Regions from separate parts of the Paenibacillus sp. FSL R7-0345 genome, predicted to be linked through region 2. Evidence: predicted binding sites of a transcription regulator. Region 2 holds the regulator's gene; each other region holds the start of a gene.
The links. Region 2 encodes LexA, which represses DNA repair genes until DNA is damaged. Its sites were predicted from a motif close to CGAACATATGTTCG; they were not measured.
Positions count from the first base shown of each region.

Region 1: NST84_RS01050 (putative DNA modification/repair radical SAM protein) is a predicted target of LexA. The motif match lies at 2,097-2,110, and genes of this name have one in related genera.
Region 3: recA (recombinase RecA) is a predicted target of LexA. The motif match lies at 2,521-2,534, and genes of this name have one in related genera.

Region 1 covers NZ_CP152002.1:219,499-223,901, forward strand. Annotated here, with positions in the region: gene NST84_RS01045 (TIGR03915 family putative DNA repair protein) at 1-741, opposite strand, end outside; gene NST84_RS01050 (putative DNA modification/repair radical SAM protein) at 747-2,063, opposite strand; gene NST84_RS01055 (hypothetical protein) at 2,612-2,803, shown strand; gene NST84_RS01060 (helix-turn-helix transcriptional regulator) at 3,097-4,182, opposite strand; gene NST84_RS01065 (class I SAM-dependent methyltransferase) at 4,370-4,403, shown strand, end outside.
Region 2 covers NZ_CP152002.1:3,905,768-3,910,170, forward strand. Annotated here, with positions in the region: gene NST84_RS16545 (HAD-IA family hydrolase) at 1-589, opposite strand, end outside; gene NST84_RS16550 (hypothetical protein) at 630-1,157, opposite strand; gene NST84_RS16555 (DUF896 domain-containing protein) at 1,206-1,409, opposite strand; gene NST84_RS16560 (LysM peptidoglycan-binding domain-containing protein) at 1,519-1,932, opposite strand; gene lexA (transcriptional repressor LexA) at 2,162-2,788, shown strand; gene NST84_RS16570 (L,D-transpeptidase) at 2,952-3,290, shown strand; gene NST84_RS16575 (hypothetical protein) at 3,384-3,602, opposite strand; gene NST84_RS16580 (hypothetical protein) at 3,678-3,899, opposite strand; gene NST84_RS16585 (sporulation protein Cse60) at 4,168-4,359, opposite strand.
Region 3 covers NZ_CP152002.1:4,096,231-4,100,633, reverse strand. Annotated here, with positions in the region: gene NST84_RS17455 (YajQ family cyclic di-GMP-binding protein) at 1-292, shown strand, start outside; gene pgsA (CDP-diacylglycerol--glycerol-3-phosphate 3-phosphatidyltransferase) at 384-971, shown strand; gene NST84_RS17445 (competence/damage-inducible protein A) at 1,029-2,318, shown strand; gene recA (recombinase RecA) at 2,605-3,669, shown strand; gene NST84_RS17435 (RecX family transcriptional regulator) at 3,756-4,403, shown strand, end outside.

The DNA.
Region 1 (4,403 bases), 3.3 Mb from region 2:
CATCTCCGGCAGGTGCTTCCAGTAGCGCTTCGGCATCATGGAGGCGCGCTGCCGGTCGTTCTTGCGCTCTTTGATGCCGATGGCGTGATAGAAGCTCTGCCAGAGGCGGCGGTAAGCAGCTTCAGTCTCATCCGGCTGCGGCGGAACCCATTCATCGAGTGGAACAATGGCGTGCCGGCCGGGCTGATGAATCAGCGCTACCCTGTGGGTGCGGTCGTAGATCATGAAGCTCTCACTCTGGAACCGGTCGCAGAAATGGTCCTTGATAACGGGCAGAACGTAGCCTTGCGGTTCAATAACGGCTGCCATGACAGGGCCGTACACGGTGAACCGGATGAAGCCCAGATAATGATGGCTTTCCCGCCGGAGCAGCCGGACTGCCTTATTCAGGGCGAAGAACGTATCATCTGCAAGCATGTTCATTACTGCGCTGCCGTTGCTAAAGCCCAGATACAAAAAATTCAGCAGCAGCATCTCTTTATCCGGCACGGCAGACCAGAAGCCAAGGCGGACAAGCTCCTCCGCTTCGCGGGAAATCTTCAGCGGGATGGAGCGCAGCACGCGGTCTGCCTTGATCTTATCGGTCTCGATCCATTTTGCTTCCAGCAGCAGTCCTTGGCCGCTGCCCTCCGAGTGGATGGCCAGCGGCGTTTCCTTCCACTGGTAGCTCTCGAACACGCAGCATAGCAGGCCCTCAAAGCTGCCGTCATAGGAATAGGCTAAGGAGGAGGTTACAAACATGGTGCTTAACCTCCGTAACTGAAGGATGCAGCCACCCCGGCCTCAGGCAGGGCAGCTAAATAGCTGTCGTCGAAGAAGGAGAGCTGTTCGATCTCCGGCTGCTGAAACTTAGCCAGCTCCTGTCCGGACATCAGCGAGCGGAGCAGGGTATGCTCGCCTACCTTGAGGCCTTCCAGCGGCCGGCCTTTGCAGGTGATGAAGAACTGGGCGCGCTTGAGCACAACGCCGAGCTTCTTCAGCGCATGGAAATCAAGCGTTCCGGCCCGGCGGGCCTTGATGATCCGCTGGGCGCTCCGTACGCCGATGCCGGGCACGCGCAGCAGCATCTCATAAGGTGCGCGGTTGACCTCCACCGGGAACTGCTCCCGGTGGTTGATGGCCCAGCTGCATTTCGGATCAAGCAGCGGGTTGAAGTTGGGCGCTGCCTCATCGAGCAGCTCCTTGGCCTCGAAGCCGTAGAAGCGAAGCAGCCAGTCGGCCTGATACAGCCGGTGCTCGCGCAGCAATGGCGGCTTGGTATCCAGCGAGGGTAGCAGCGAATCCTCGACCACCGGGGTATAAGCGGAATAGAAAATCCGCTTGAGCTTATACTTCTTGTACAGTCCCTCTGTAAGGTTCAGAATCTGGTAATCGGTATCGGGCGTTGCGCCGACGATCATCTGGGTGCTCTGGCCCGCCGGCGCAAAGCGCGGGGCATGCTTATATTTGACGAGTTCCGTACTGTTCTCGGTAATCTTGTTCGTAATAAGGCCCATCGGCTGCAAAATAGACTGCTTGCTCTTGTCCGGAGCAAGCCGGCGCAGGCTCTCCTGGGAGGGCAGCTCGATGTTGACGCTCATCCGGTCGGCCAGCGTGCCCAGCCGGGACAGGAGGGCATCGTCTGCACCGGGGATGGCTTTTACATGGATATAGCCGCGGAAGTGATATTCATTGCGCAGCAGCTCAAGGGCGGCAATCAGCTGCTCGGTCGTATAGTCGGGACTGCGCATAATGCCGGAGCTGAGGAACAGCCCCTCTATATAATTGCGGCGGTAGAACTGCATCGTAACATCGGCAATTTCCTGCGGAGTAAAAGCGGCCCGGCGCACCGGGTTGGACTTGCGGTTGATGCAATAGGCACAGTCATAGATACAGCCGTTGGTCATCAGCACCTTGAGCAGCGAAATACAGCGCCCGTCAGCCGCGAAGCTGTGGCAGATTCCAAAGCTGACCGCGTTGCCCAGGCTTCCGGCCTGGCCGGAGCGCTGGGAACCGCTTGAGGTGCAGGCGACATCATATTTGGCTGATTCAGTCAAAATCTCTAGTTTCTCCATCATATCCATCGTTACACACTCCTCACAAAGAAAAGTATATAACGAACATATGTTCTTGTCAAAATCCAGATAATTGCACATAAAATCACGGAGTAATGAGCTTGCTGAGCACATAAAAACCTGAGAAGCCCGCTTGATTATGAGCTGAACGATGGGGGAATCTTGTGTAACCATATGTACCTATATGTAAGCCATACAGAAAGCTTGCACCAGAATTTTAACGGACTGAACAGCCGTTATTTGCGGAATATCGGGGCCCGATGCAGGCTAACGGACACCAGAGCCCCTATTGGGCTCAAATTAGTCTGGAAGCAGACTATCCCGCACAAATAACGCCTCCTGAGTCCGTTAAAACTTCAATATGCCAAAAAAACCTCCAATAGCGCCTCCTGAGTCCGTTAGAGACTTTCATTTTTGCAGCCATTGAGTCAGCGAATCAGAAAAATCTGCACATGAAGGAGAAGCATAAAATGTAACCGCATTCCTGCTTATGCTATAATAGCAACTAACAGAGAGAGAAAGTGCTTTACCAAAATTAGAATGGGAGTGTTGCGGGAATGAGAAAATATAACATTTGGCGGCCGATTATGCTGATTCTGGTTGTCTTCGTGACGAGATCACTGGTAACCACAGTCTGCCTGCTGTTTGGCATGTCAGAGGAGTCGGCGGGCAGCGTTGCGATGATCGGGATGATTATTGCCGCCCTGATTATGTATAACCGGATGATGAAAACCACCAGGCGCAAATAAAGCGCTGCAGGGTGTCTGCGTAAACAAGCCAAGCATTTATTAAATTCGTACAAGTCGGATAAACGAACTTATGAGAACATCAGCAAGCAAACCTCTCCTTACAAAAGACTGGCGGCAGACTGGCCGGCTTCCGGGTTAACAAAGAGGGGTTTCTTTTTTTTGCAAGTTTTCTCGGAGGAAGCGATAAGGCGAACTATTCTGCTGTTTATCCTAATAAAAAAGGGCGCCCCAGGCAGCCGTCGTTTGACGGGCTTGAGGGCGTCCTTTCTGCTGCGTAACGGGTTATGCGGCGGTTACTGATACCTGGAGTAAAGCAGCCAGATGAGCTCCCGGCGGCTGCTGACGCCTGCCTTGCTGAAGATTGACTTCAGGTGATCCTGCACAGTGTAGGCGGAGATGTGGAGGTTCAGGGCGAGTTCCTTTGTGGAGAGTCCTTTGGAGAGCAGCAGGGCGATTTCTTTTTCCCGTTCCGTGAAGCCGTAGGCTTCGGTAACCATGGGCAGCAGGTCGGCAGCTTTGGCTGCCGTGAAGGAGACGGCAAGCTGGACGAGACCCGATGGGCCGTCCAGCCTGCTGGCAGTAATGTTGATAAAACGCCCGTCGGGGGCGCGGAAGCAAACCCTCGCCGCCGCTGTGGATTCACCGGAAGCAGGTGATCCGCCCCGCGGCAGTTCACCCGCCGCCCGTTTCCCGGCCAGCGCCCGCAGGCTGACTGCCCTGACCGGCCCGGGCAGCGCGGGCCGGGACTGCTGTTCCATGCGCTGCAGCTGCTCCAGCCAGTAGCGCCCGCCCGGATTCTGGCTTACCGGCTCAAGCCGGTCATCCAGAATAATAATGCCCTCCTCCGGCTGCCCGCCGGAGTCAGTCAGGGCGGCCGGGTTCAGCGCCTTGGCCTTCAGGCGGCCCGCAATCAGCGGGGCAATATCGCGGATGAACTGCAGCTCCTCCTGCTGAAACGGTCCCTGTTCCGATTTGCGGAACAGGATCAGAAATCCCCAGCAGGCTTCGCCGGTCCGGAGTGCAGCCCTGAGCTCGTCCGCGAAGCCCGCGGGCTGCAGCACCTCACGGTATCGCCGGCTCAGCTCCGGCCGGCCGCCTGTGGCTTCCCATAACGAGGAAGCCGCAGCGTTAGAGCGGGCCAGCTCGGCGAACTTGTTATAGTCGTCATGCAAATACTCATTGTCGAGCAGGGCGCCATGAATGCGCTCCAGACCCTGCTCGGTAATAGCGCCTGTGGTGAGCAGGGTCTGCGGATCGACGGTCGTGCAGCAGGCTGCGTCAAAGGCCAGGCCTGTTCTGATCCGGGTCAGCATGATCTCCCTGTACATCAGGGAGGACAGCTCCTGCTTCTGATCCAGCTCCTGCAAAAGTTTAGTCATTGCGGCAGATGCTTCTTTCATAACATGGCCCTTTCGCTATATAGATAGATTGGTCTGCCTGAGGACTGTGCTGCGTTGAAGATAAATCCCAGTTATGTGGGATGGTGCAAAAGCGGTGCAGCTCTGATAATGAAAAGTAATTCTTATTATAGCTTACCGCAGCAATCCATCAAATGGAGGGGACTCTATGAGCAATAATATAAATGGGCCAGCCAACCCTT
Region 2 (4,403 bases):
GCGCATGCTGGAAAATCGCCTTGTCCGGCTTGCCCTTGCCGAAGCTGCCGGAAATGACTACATGATCAAAGTAAGGAATCAGCTCAGGAACACCATCCAGCTTCTCCTGCTGCAGAGCCGGACAGCCGTTGGTAAGCAGCAGCAGCTTCACTTTGCCGCGCAGCTCGTCCAGTACCTGCAGCGTCTCTTCATACATGTACGGACGGCTGCGGCGCTCTTCGCCGAACTTCGCAGCCAGCCGCTCAGCCAGTGCTTCATCTTCGATGCCCAGAGCGGCCAGGCCGCGGCGCCAGGATTCCTTGCGGTATGCCGGAGCAAGCTGCTCCAGCTGGCGGAATTCCGGCTGCTCCCCTGCCGTAAAGTTCGCCCAAAGCGCTTCGTACGGGTTAATCCCGATCATCTTCGTAAACGGAAAAGTCTCGTAAGATTCATAGAGACTTCGGGCTTCCTTGCGGACAGCAGCCTCCAGCTCATGAGGGTCAACATTGTTACCTGCCGCTTCGCAGGCGGCACGAAAGGCTTCCTCAACGCTCCGGTCATCCCAGAGCAGTGTATCGTCAAGATCAAATAGTACGGCGGTAATCGGCATAATAACGCTCCCTCTCCCTCTGCTGGTCTATCTTATCTTTCTACTCGTGCACTACTTCAATATTATTGGCTTTGGCGAACTGCTCCAGCCGGGCTCCCATTGCTGCAGTATCATAACGGTTCAGCAATCTGGAGAACACCCACTGCTTGCGCTTGCCTTTATATTTCAGGGAAACCATGCTGCGGGACAGGATAATCTTCTCAATCTCGGAAGCCTGCAGCCAGCGCTCACGGTTAAATTTAATAGTGGAAACTCTGGCCCGCTCAACCTTAAGGAAAGGACGACGGAAGAAAATCAGGGCTGCCAGTAAAAAGTACAGAACAACGCCCAGCCAGTTGGCCAGTATGCCCTGCCCCCGGGCTTCATCAACGGAGCCCACTACCCAGAACATCATCCCGAGCAGCAGCAGAACGATCGGAAATACAATGTTACGGCCTTTAAAAATTTCGCTGCTTCCTGCAGCCGGCGATGATTTGGAAGCGTAAATCGATTCCTTGCCTTGCTTCTTGCGTTGCATATTGACTTGCTTGGTGTTGCGTTGAACCATTCTTTCCCAAGAACGGGCCATGTGAGTTCCCCCTAGTCGTCCTAAAATATCTATGACAAAGCCACAGGACTAATGTGTTAGCCCCTTGTCGCCCTGATCATCGTTGTCCACAATTTCAATGGTATCCAGTTGTGCACGGAAGTTCTTACGGATGTTGCCCAGATAAACTTCACGGAGCCGGGCGCGTTCCTCCAGTTCCTCTTCCGTCAGGCCGCTGCTCTTCTGCTTGCGTGCCAATTCATTGATGCGTGCGACCAATTCGTCTATATTCAATGCTTTCCCCTCCCCTATAAATTCATTCTAACTTTGCCATGAGAAAAAGAGCTTGTCAAGGTCTCCTCCCTGAAAGCTCTTCCTGTCGTAACCTCTATTCCTTCAACTATTAGTATGCAGGCAGTGTCAGCACATCTCCGGCCTGTATATTGCTGCCCTTAAGCCCGCTCGCCTTCTTGATTCCTTCTATATATACAACCGTCCTCATATCCGATGGTTTATGTTCATTTGCGATGCTCCAGAGAGTATCTCCGCGCTCCACCACCACACGCTCAGCCGGCATTACCGATGATACGGATCCTGCAAATACGTTACCTACCACCGTAAAGCCGGAAATCGCCAGCATCAGAATCATGACAAGCTTCACCAGCTGGCCTCTGCGGAACAGATTCGTTAAAGCGCCGAACAGGGATACTGCAGAATTCTTCATACGGGTCACATATTCTATGATAGAGCCAGCTTCGGCAGACTGAACCTCTCGGGTCTCATCATAAATGCTGCGGTAAGTACTGTATTTTAACAATATCATCGACCTCCAAACACTTGTTCTTAAATTTGAATTTAATATAACACGAACATGTGTTTTGATCAATAGGTTTTTTCGAACAATTGTTCCCTTTGTTTCCGCCCCTTTTATACCTCCCCTTCCAGAGGTATCCAAATATTATTACGAGATAGTTAGAACTTATGTTTGTACGAACGGAAGTTCTATGTTATAATTTTCCCAAACATACTATATGGGGTTGATTCCAATGTCAAAGATTTCGAGTCGCCAGCTGGCGATCCTGGAATTCATACGTAATGAAGTCCGCAGCAAGGGTTATCCTCCGTCAGTCCGGGAAATCGGGGAAGCTGTCGGGCTTGCTTCCAGCTCCACCGTACATGGTCATCTGGACCGTCTTGAGAAGAAGGGTCTGATTCGCCGTGACCCTACGAAACCCCGCGCAATCGAGCTGCTCGGCCAGGAAGATTCAGAGAATGTACACCAGTTTGTGCAGACGGTTACCCGTATCCCTGTTGTAGGTAAAGTCACCGCCGGGGTGCCGATTACCGCTACCGAGAATATTGAAGATTATTTCCCGCTTCCTACCCACTATGTCGGTGACAACAAGGTTTTCATGCTCTCTGTACTTGGAGACAGTATGGTTGATGCCGGAATCATGAATGGCGACTATGTCATTGTCCGCCAGCAGCAGACAGCAGACAACGGCGACATCGTCGTAGCAATGACCGAAGAAGATGAAGCTACTGTTAAGACCTTCTATAAAGAACGTGACCATATCCGCCTGCAGCCGGAGAACCCGGCCTATGAACCGCTCCGCTTGAACCGTGTTACCATTTTAGGCAGAGTCATCGGACTTTTCCGTGATATCCACTAATTATCCCCTAATGAGGCTGTTGCGCATGAATTGCGTAACAGCCTTTTTCCTGTCTGCATTCAAATTATAAACAGGCTGCCGTTTCCCGCGCGCAGCGCTCGGCCTCTGGTAACCGCGTGCAGACTCTGCACATATTCTGACAGCAGAAGGAGTGCTGATGACTATGCCTAATTACCGGATTATTGTTGACCTGTCCCAGCGTATGCTGTACCTGCTGGATAATGATGTTGTAACCCGCGGCTTTCCTGTGGGAATTGGTACCATGCTGACTGCTTCACCTGAAGGCGAATATACCATTATTAACAAGCAGCCCAATCCCGGCGGGCCGTTTGGCGCTTTTTGGATGGGCCTGTCCAAACCTCATTACGGCATTCACGGAACCAATGATCCCGCCTCCATCGGCCATATGGTTTCGCATGGCTGCATCCGGATGTATAACGAGGATGTTCTTGCTTTGTCACGTATTGTTCCCATCGGGACACGGGTTACCATCAGGGAGTAGCAGCAGATTTCCGCCCCGCCTCCATCACAAAGGACACCTCCGCGGGGCAGAGGTGTCCTTTATATACTTCTTATGCTTCCTATTCAACAGTCTCTAGAGGACACTGCGCAACAGCCTGATTGCGATGCGGTTCAAGCGCAACGCTTCGCGGATCGATACTCTTGCCGCCAGTAATTCACGTCTCGCCCGGCTTGGTTTAGGCAATCTGCGCAGATTCTCGTTAATTTCTTCAAGCCGCTCCAGCAGGATGGAGCGCTGTGCCAGCAGGGCACGGATCGCTCTGCGGATTCTTGACCGGTCTCTTTCTGCCATATTAACACCTCTTTTACGTTTTATAGTATAAGAGATGCTAAACCAGCTCTTCCGGCCTGTGTGATCCGGCAGTTGTTATTTTTCGGGTATACGCACACGGAATTCAAAATCTTTACGCCTGTAGGTCATCCCGCCCAGCTCTATGTATTCCGGCGTCCATTTTTGCAGCGGACCTGCACAATCAGCAAAGACCGGCGGTTTACCCTTTCGTAACTGCAGTACATATATATCTGCTTCAGCAAGGGCTGCAGCAAATAAATCAGCATCACACACCAGCACTTTATAAGTCGTGTTCAATCCGCTTCCCCCTTGTAGACTGATTCATCCTTGGTATGGATATCTTAAACATTCACTTCAAATATAACACAAATGGTAATGTATGTATGTGATAATTCCCTTACACAGGTATAGAAAAGGGCATTACCAAGAGCTCTCCCATTATAGAAAGCCGCAGATAATGCCCGTTTAATCCCTTTATTCTTAGTCCAGTGTATAAAAAACCGCCAGAATCACAATTGTTAACGTTGAAGCAAATGACAGCCAGGTAAAAAGACGGTCCCAGAATTTATTTTTCATCTGTCTTATATACCACCAAAATTGTACTCCGCTGATGCTCCGCCCCGTCACGCGAGGATTTCACTATAGATCCGTAACAGATGTTTACGACCTGCTCCTCCCTCAGCCCTTTGAGGAACTCGTTTGCCTTATTCTCGGCATAGAAATTATCCCCGTCTACAAATTCTTTTACCTGTATCATTAGTATTCTCCTTTGTCCTTTTCATTCACAGTTATATCGGAACA
Region 3 (4,403 bases), 190 kb from region 2:
GTCCAAAATGGTGAAACGCGGTATCACACTGAAGAATCTTGACTTCGGCAAGATTGAGCCCGCAGCACTGGGGACAATCCGCCAGCGCCTGGGACTCAAGCAGGGCATCGATCAGGAAAATGCAAAAAAGATCAACATCCTAATCCGTGATTCCAAGCTGAAGGTGAAAAGCCAGATTCAGGGTGATACCATCCGCGTAACCGGCAAAAGCCGGGATGATCTGCAGCAGATTATCCAAATCCTGCGCAAAGCTGATTTGCCGCTGGATCTGCAGTTTAACAATTTAAAGTAAGCTGATGCACCCCGCAAAGTTTGCGCAATGCCGCAGCGGGGTGTTTTATCTACATATTTTGGAATCAGGATGGATCAGGGGAGGAACTTCAGTGAATTTGCCCAACCGTATTACACTTGCACGTATTTGTCTTATCCCGATTATGATGTTTTTCTTGCTGGTGGACTTTAAGTTCTACCCGGAGCCGATTCATTGGGGCTCATTCCAGCTTTCCGTCAATCATCTGATCGCAGCAGTGATCTTCCTGCTAGCCGCCAGTACAGACGGGATCGACGGGTATATTGCCCGGAAATATAACATGGTTACCAACCTCGGGAAGCTGCTTGATCCTCTTGCGGACAAGCTGCTGGTATCTGCCGTTCTGATCTCGCTTGTAGAGCTGGGCAGATGCGACTCCTGGATTGCTATCGTTATTATCAGCCGCGAGTTTGCAGTAACGGGACTGCGCCAGGTTGCCCTGCTTGAAGGGAAAGTGGTGGCCGCCAGCAAATGGGGTAAAATAAAAACAGTAACGCAGATTGTCGCTATTTCACTTCTGCTGCTGAATAACTTCCCGTTCCAGTTCGTAAGCATACCGCTTGATGACATTGCAATCTGGGCAGCAGCGCTGATTACGATTTATTCAGGAATCGATTATTTCGTGAAGAACAAGGATTTGCTGGAGCTGCATAACGCCTAACCGTAATACAACAGGTAATTACTCATCTATATTATCAGCAGGAGGAGAGAGCCAGCTATGAAAGCGGAAATTATTGCCGTCGGCACAGAGCTTTTGCTCGGACAAATCGTAAACAGCAACGGTCAGTTTTTATCGGTAGAGCTGGCTGCGTTGGGGATTGATGTTTATTTTCAGACTGTAGTCGGAGATAACAAAAGCCGGATCAGGGAAGCCATTGAAATTGCCCAGAGCCGGGCTGATATTATTCTGTTCACCGGCGGTATCGGTCCGACCGAAGATGATCTGACCAAGGATGCGCTGGCAGAGGCGCTTGGACGTACGCTTCACATTGACCAGCTCGCGATGGATCATGTACAGAGATTTTTCGATGAACGCAAAATCGTCATGACCGAGAATAACCGCAAGCAGGCTATTGTTATTGATGGAACAACGCCGCTTCCCAATGAAACCGGTCTGGCTGTCGGTCTTGCTTTTGCTCATGAGAGCAAATTTTACATTGTTCTTCCCGGACCTCCGCGTGAAATGAAGCCAATGTTTACGGATAAAGCCAAGCCTTGGCTGCAGCAGCATGCTCTTACCACTGAGATGCCGATCTACTCCAAGATGCTCAAGTTTGCCGGTATCGGTGAATCACTGCTGGAGGACAAGCTGATTGATCTGATCCGTAACCAGACTGATCCTACGATCGCTCCGTATGCCAAGGAAGGCGAAGTGACGGTCCGGATCTCGACCAAAGCGGCTTCTGAACGGGAAGCGATGCAGAAGCTTGATGTCCTGGAGGAGAAGATCAAGGCCATTCTCCCTGAGAACATGTATGCCAATATCGATGTGCCGCTGGAGCAGCTGCTGGTGGACTGGATGGCGGATGCCGGCTTGACGCTCACCGCAGCCGAAAGCTGTACCGGCGGCTTGTTAATGGAGAGTATTACGAACATTCCGGGCAGCGCGTCCATGTTCAAGGGCGGCGTTGTCTGTTATTCCAATGAAATCAAGAAAAAGGTGCTGAATGTGCCTGCCTCTTACCTGGAAGGCCCTGATGCTGTCGGAGCCGTCAGCCGGGAGGTAGCTGAGGTGCTGGCTGAGCAGGTCAGAATGCTGGGCGACAGCGACTTCGGATTGTCGGTTACCGGAGTGGCAGGACCGGGATACTCTGAGCGTAAGCCGGTCGGGCTGGTATTTGTGGGCCTGGCAGAACGCGGGCACAAGACAGAGGTCTATGAGCTTAATCTTAAAGGAACCCGCGAGAACATCCGGCTGCGTTCAGTCAAAGCGCTGCTGTACCGCCTGTGGCGCAGGCTGGAGGAACGCAAGGTGGATACTCCTCTCGAAGGGTCAGCCTTGCAATAATCCGGAAGGCCGGTATATAATTGTTAATACGGAAGAACCGTGGCATAGTGAACCTTTTGCTGCGGTTTTTTGTTTTTGTGGCTGCAGTAGCCTCTTTATGTGAGTCCGCTTCACCGGCTGGTTAATGACTATGTTTGGTGCATTTATCAGGAGAGAGGGGGCTTACAATATAAGGGAGTATTTCGCCTGCAGTCAAAAAAAACGAATGTATGTTCGAAAAAAAGCTTGGCAAGACCTCTAAAACACGGTATTATATTACTATAAACAAGTGAAGGAAGTGGTCTGATTGTCAGATCGTCGTGCTGCGCTGGATATGGCGCTTCGTCAAATAGAAAAACAATTTGGTAAAGGTTCGATCATGAAATTGGGTGAATCCAATCACATGAAAGTGGAAGTTGTACCAAGCGGAGCCTTGGCACTTGATATTGCCCTCGGTATAGGCGGACTTCCAAAAGGACGTATCATTGAAGTATATGGGCCGGAATCTTCCGGTAAAACAACGGTTGCCCTGCATGCTATCGCAGAAGTACAGAGGGTTGGCGGACAAGCTGCCTTCATCGATGCTGAACATGCGCTTGACCCTAAATATGCCAATGCGCTTGGTGTCAATATTGATGAGCTCCTGCTGTCCCAGCCGGACACGGGTGAACAGGCGCTGGAAATTGCTGAAGCACTCGTACGCAGCGGCGCGGTAGATATTATTGTAGTTGACTCTGTAGCAGCATTGGTGCCTAAGGCGGAAATTGAAGGCGATATGGGGGATTCCCACGTTGGTCTGCAAGCCCGTCTGATGTCCCAGGCTCTGCGGAAACTGTCAGGTGCAATCAACAAATCTAACACGATTGCAATCTTCATCAACCAGTTGCGTGAGAAGATTGGTGTAATGTTCGGGAACCCGGAAACAACTCCAGGCGGCCGTGCATTGAAGTTCTACTCCTCGGTACGTCTTGATGTCCGCCGTGTAGAGAGCATCAAGATGGGCAATGATGTTGTCGGTAACCGTACAAAGATCAAGGTCGTGAAGAACAAGGTTGCTCCTCCGTTCAAACAGGCGGATGTTGATATTATGTATGGTGAAGGTATTTCGAAGGAAGGAAGTCTTGTTGATATCGGAACGGAAATGGATATTGTCAACAAGAGCGGAGCCTGGTATTCCTACGAAGGTGAGCGTCTTGGCCAGGGACGTGAGAACGCTAAGCAATTCCTTAAAGAGCATCCGGAAATTGCTCTCGTAATCGAGAATAAGATCCGCGAAGCAAGCAATCTGACTACGATTGTTGCTTCTCCAACGGAAGCTGAGGCTGCAGCGGAGAAGGAAGAAGAAGATAATCTTTTGCTCGAAATTGAATAATACGTTAAGCTAATAATATAGAGCGCCCTGTGTATGACTGCAGCAGGGCGCTTTTTTATACTGATCGAATGCGAGGTGTGAATACAATGGTCATTCAACTTAATCCCGAAGAGGAAGAGCAGGAAGTGCAGGTGCTGGACGGTTTTCCGGAAAATGAACGGCTTGAAATCACAAAAGTAGAGCGGCAGAAGAAATCTGATCACCGCTATATCATATATTTCGGCACGTATAACATGACTGTTCATGAGGATGTCATGATTAAATACCGGATGATTTCCGGCAATTCGTTCATGAAAGCCGACCTGGAGGAAATTGTTGTTGCCGACGAACGCCAGCGGGCCTATATCGAAGGGCTGAAGTATCTGGGACATAAGCCGCGCACCGCTCAGGAGATGGCCCGCCGTTTAAGGGAGAAAGAAATAGGAGAGACTATTATTGCAGAAGTGCTGCAGCGTCTGCAGCAGGAGCGCTTTATCGACGACCCGCTCTATGCCAAGCAGTGGGCAGAGCAGCGCATTAATAATCAGCGTAAGGGCAAGCTGTGGATCCGTCAGGAGCTGCGGGAGAAAGGGATCGACAAATCACTGATCTCTGAAGCGCTGGAGAATATTTCGCCCGAAGAGGAACTGGCAAGTGCCCTGCAGACAGGGCGCAAGAAGTGGAATATGATCCGCGGGGATATTAACGACAAGCGCAGAAAGACAGGAGCATTCCTGATGCGGCGCGGTTTTTCC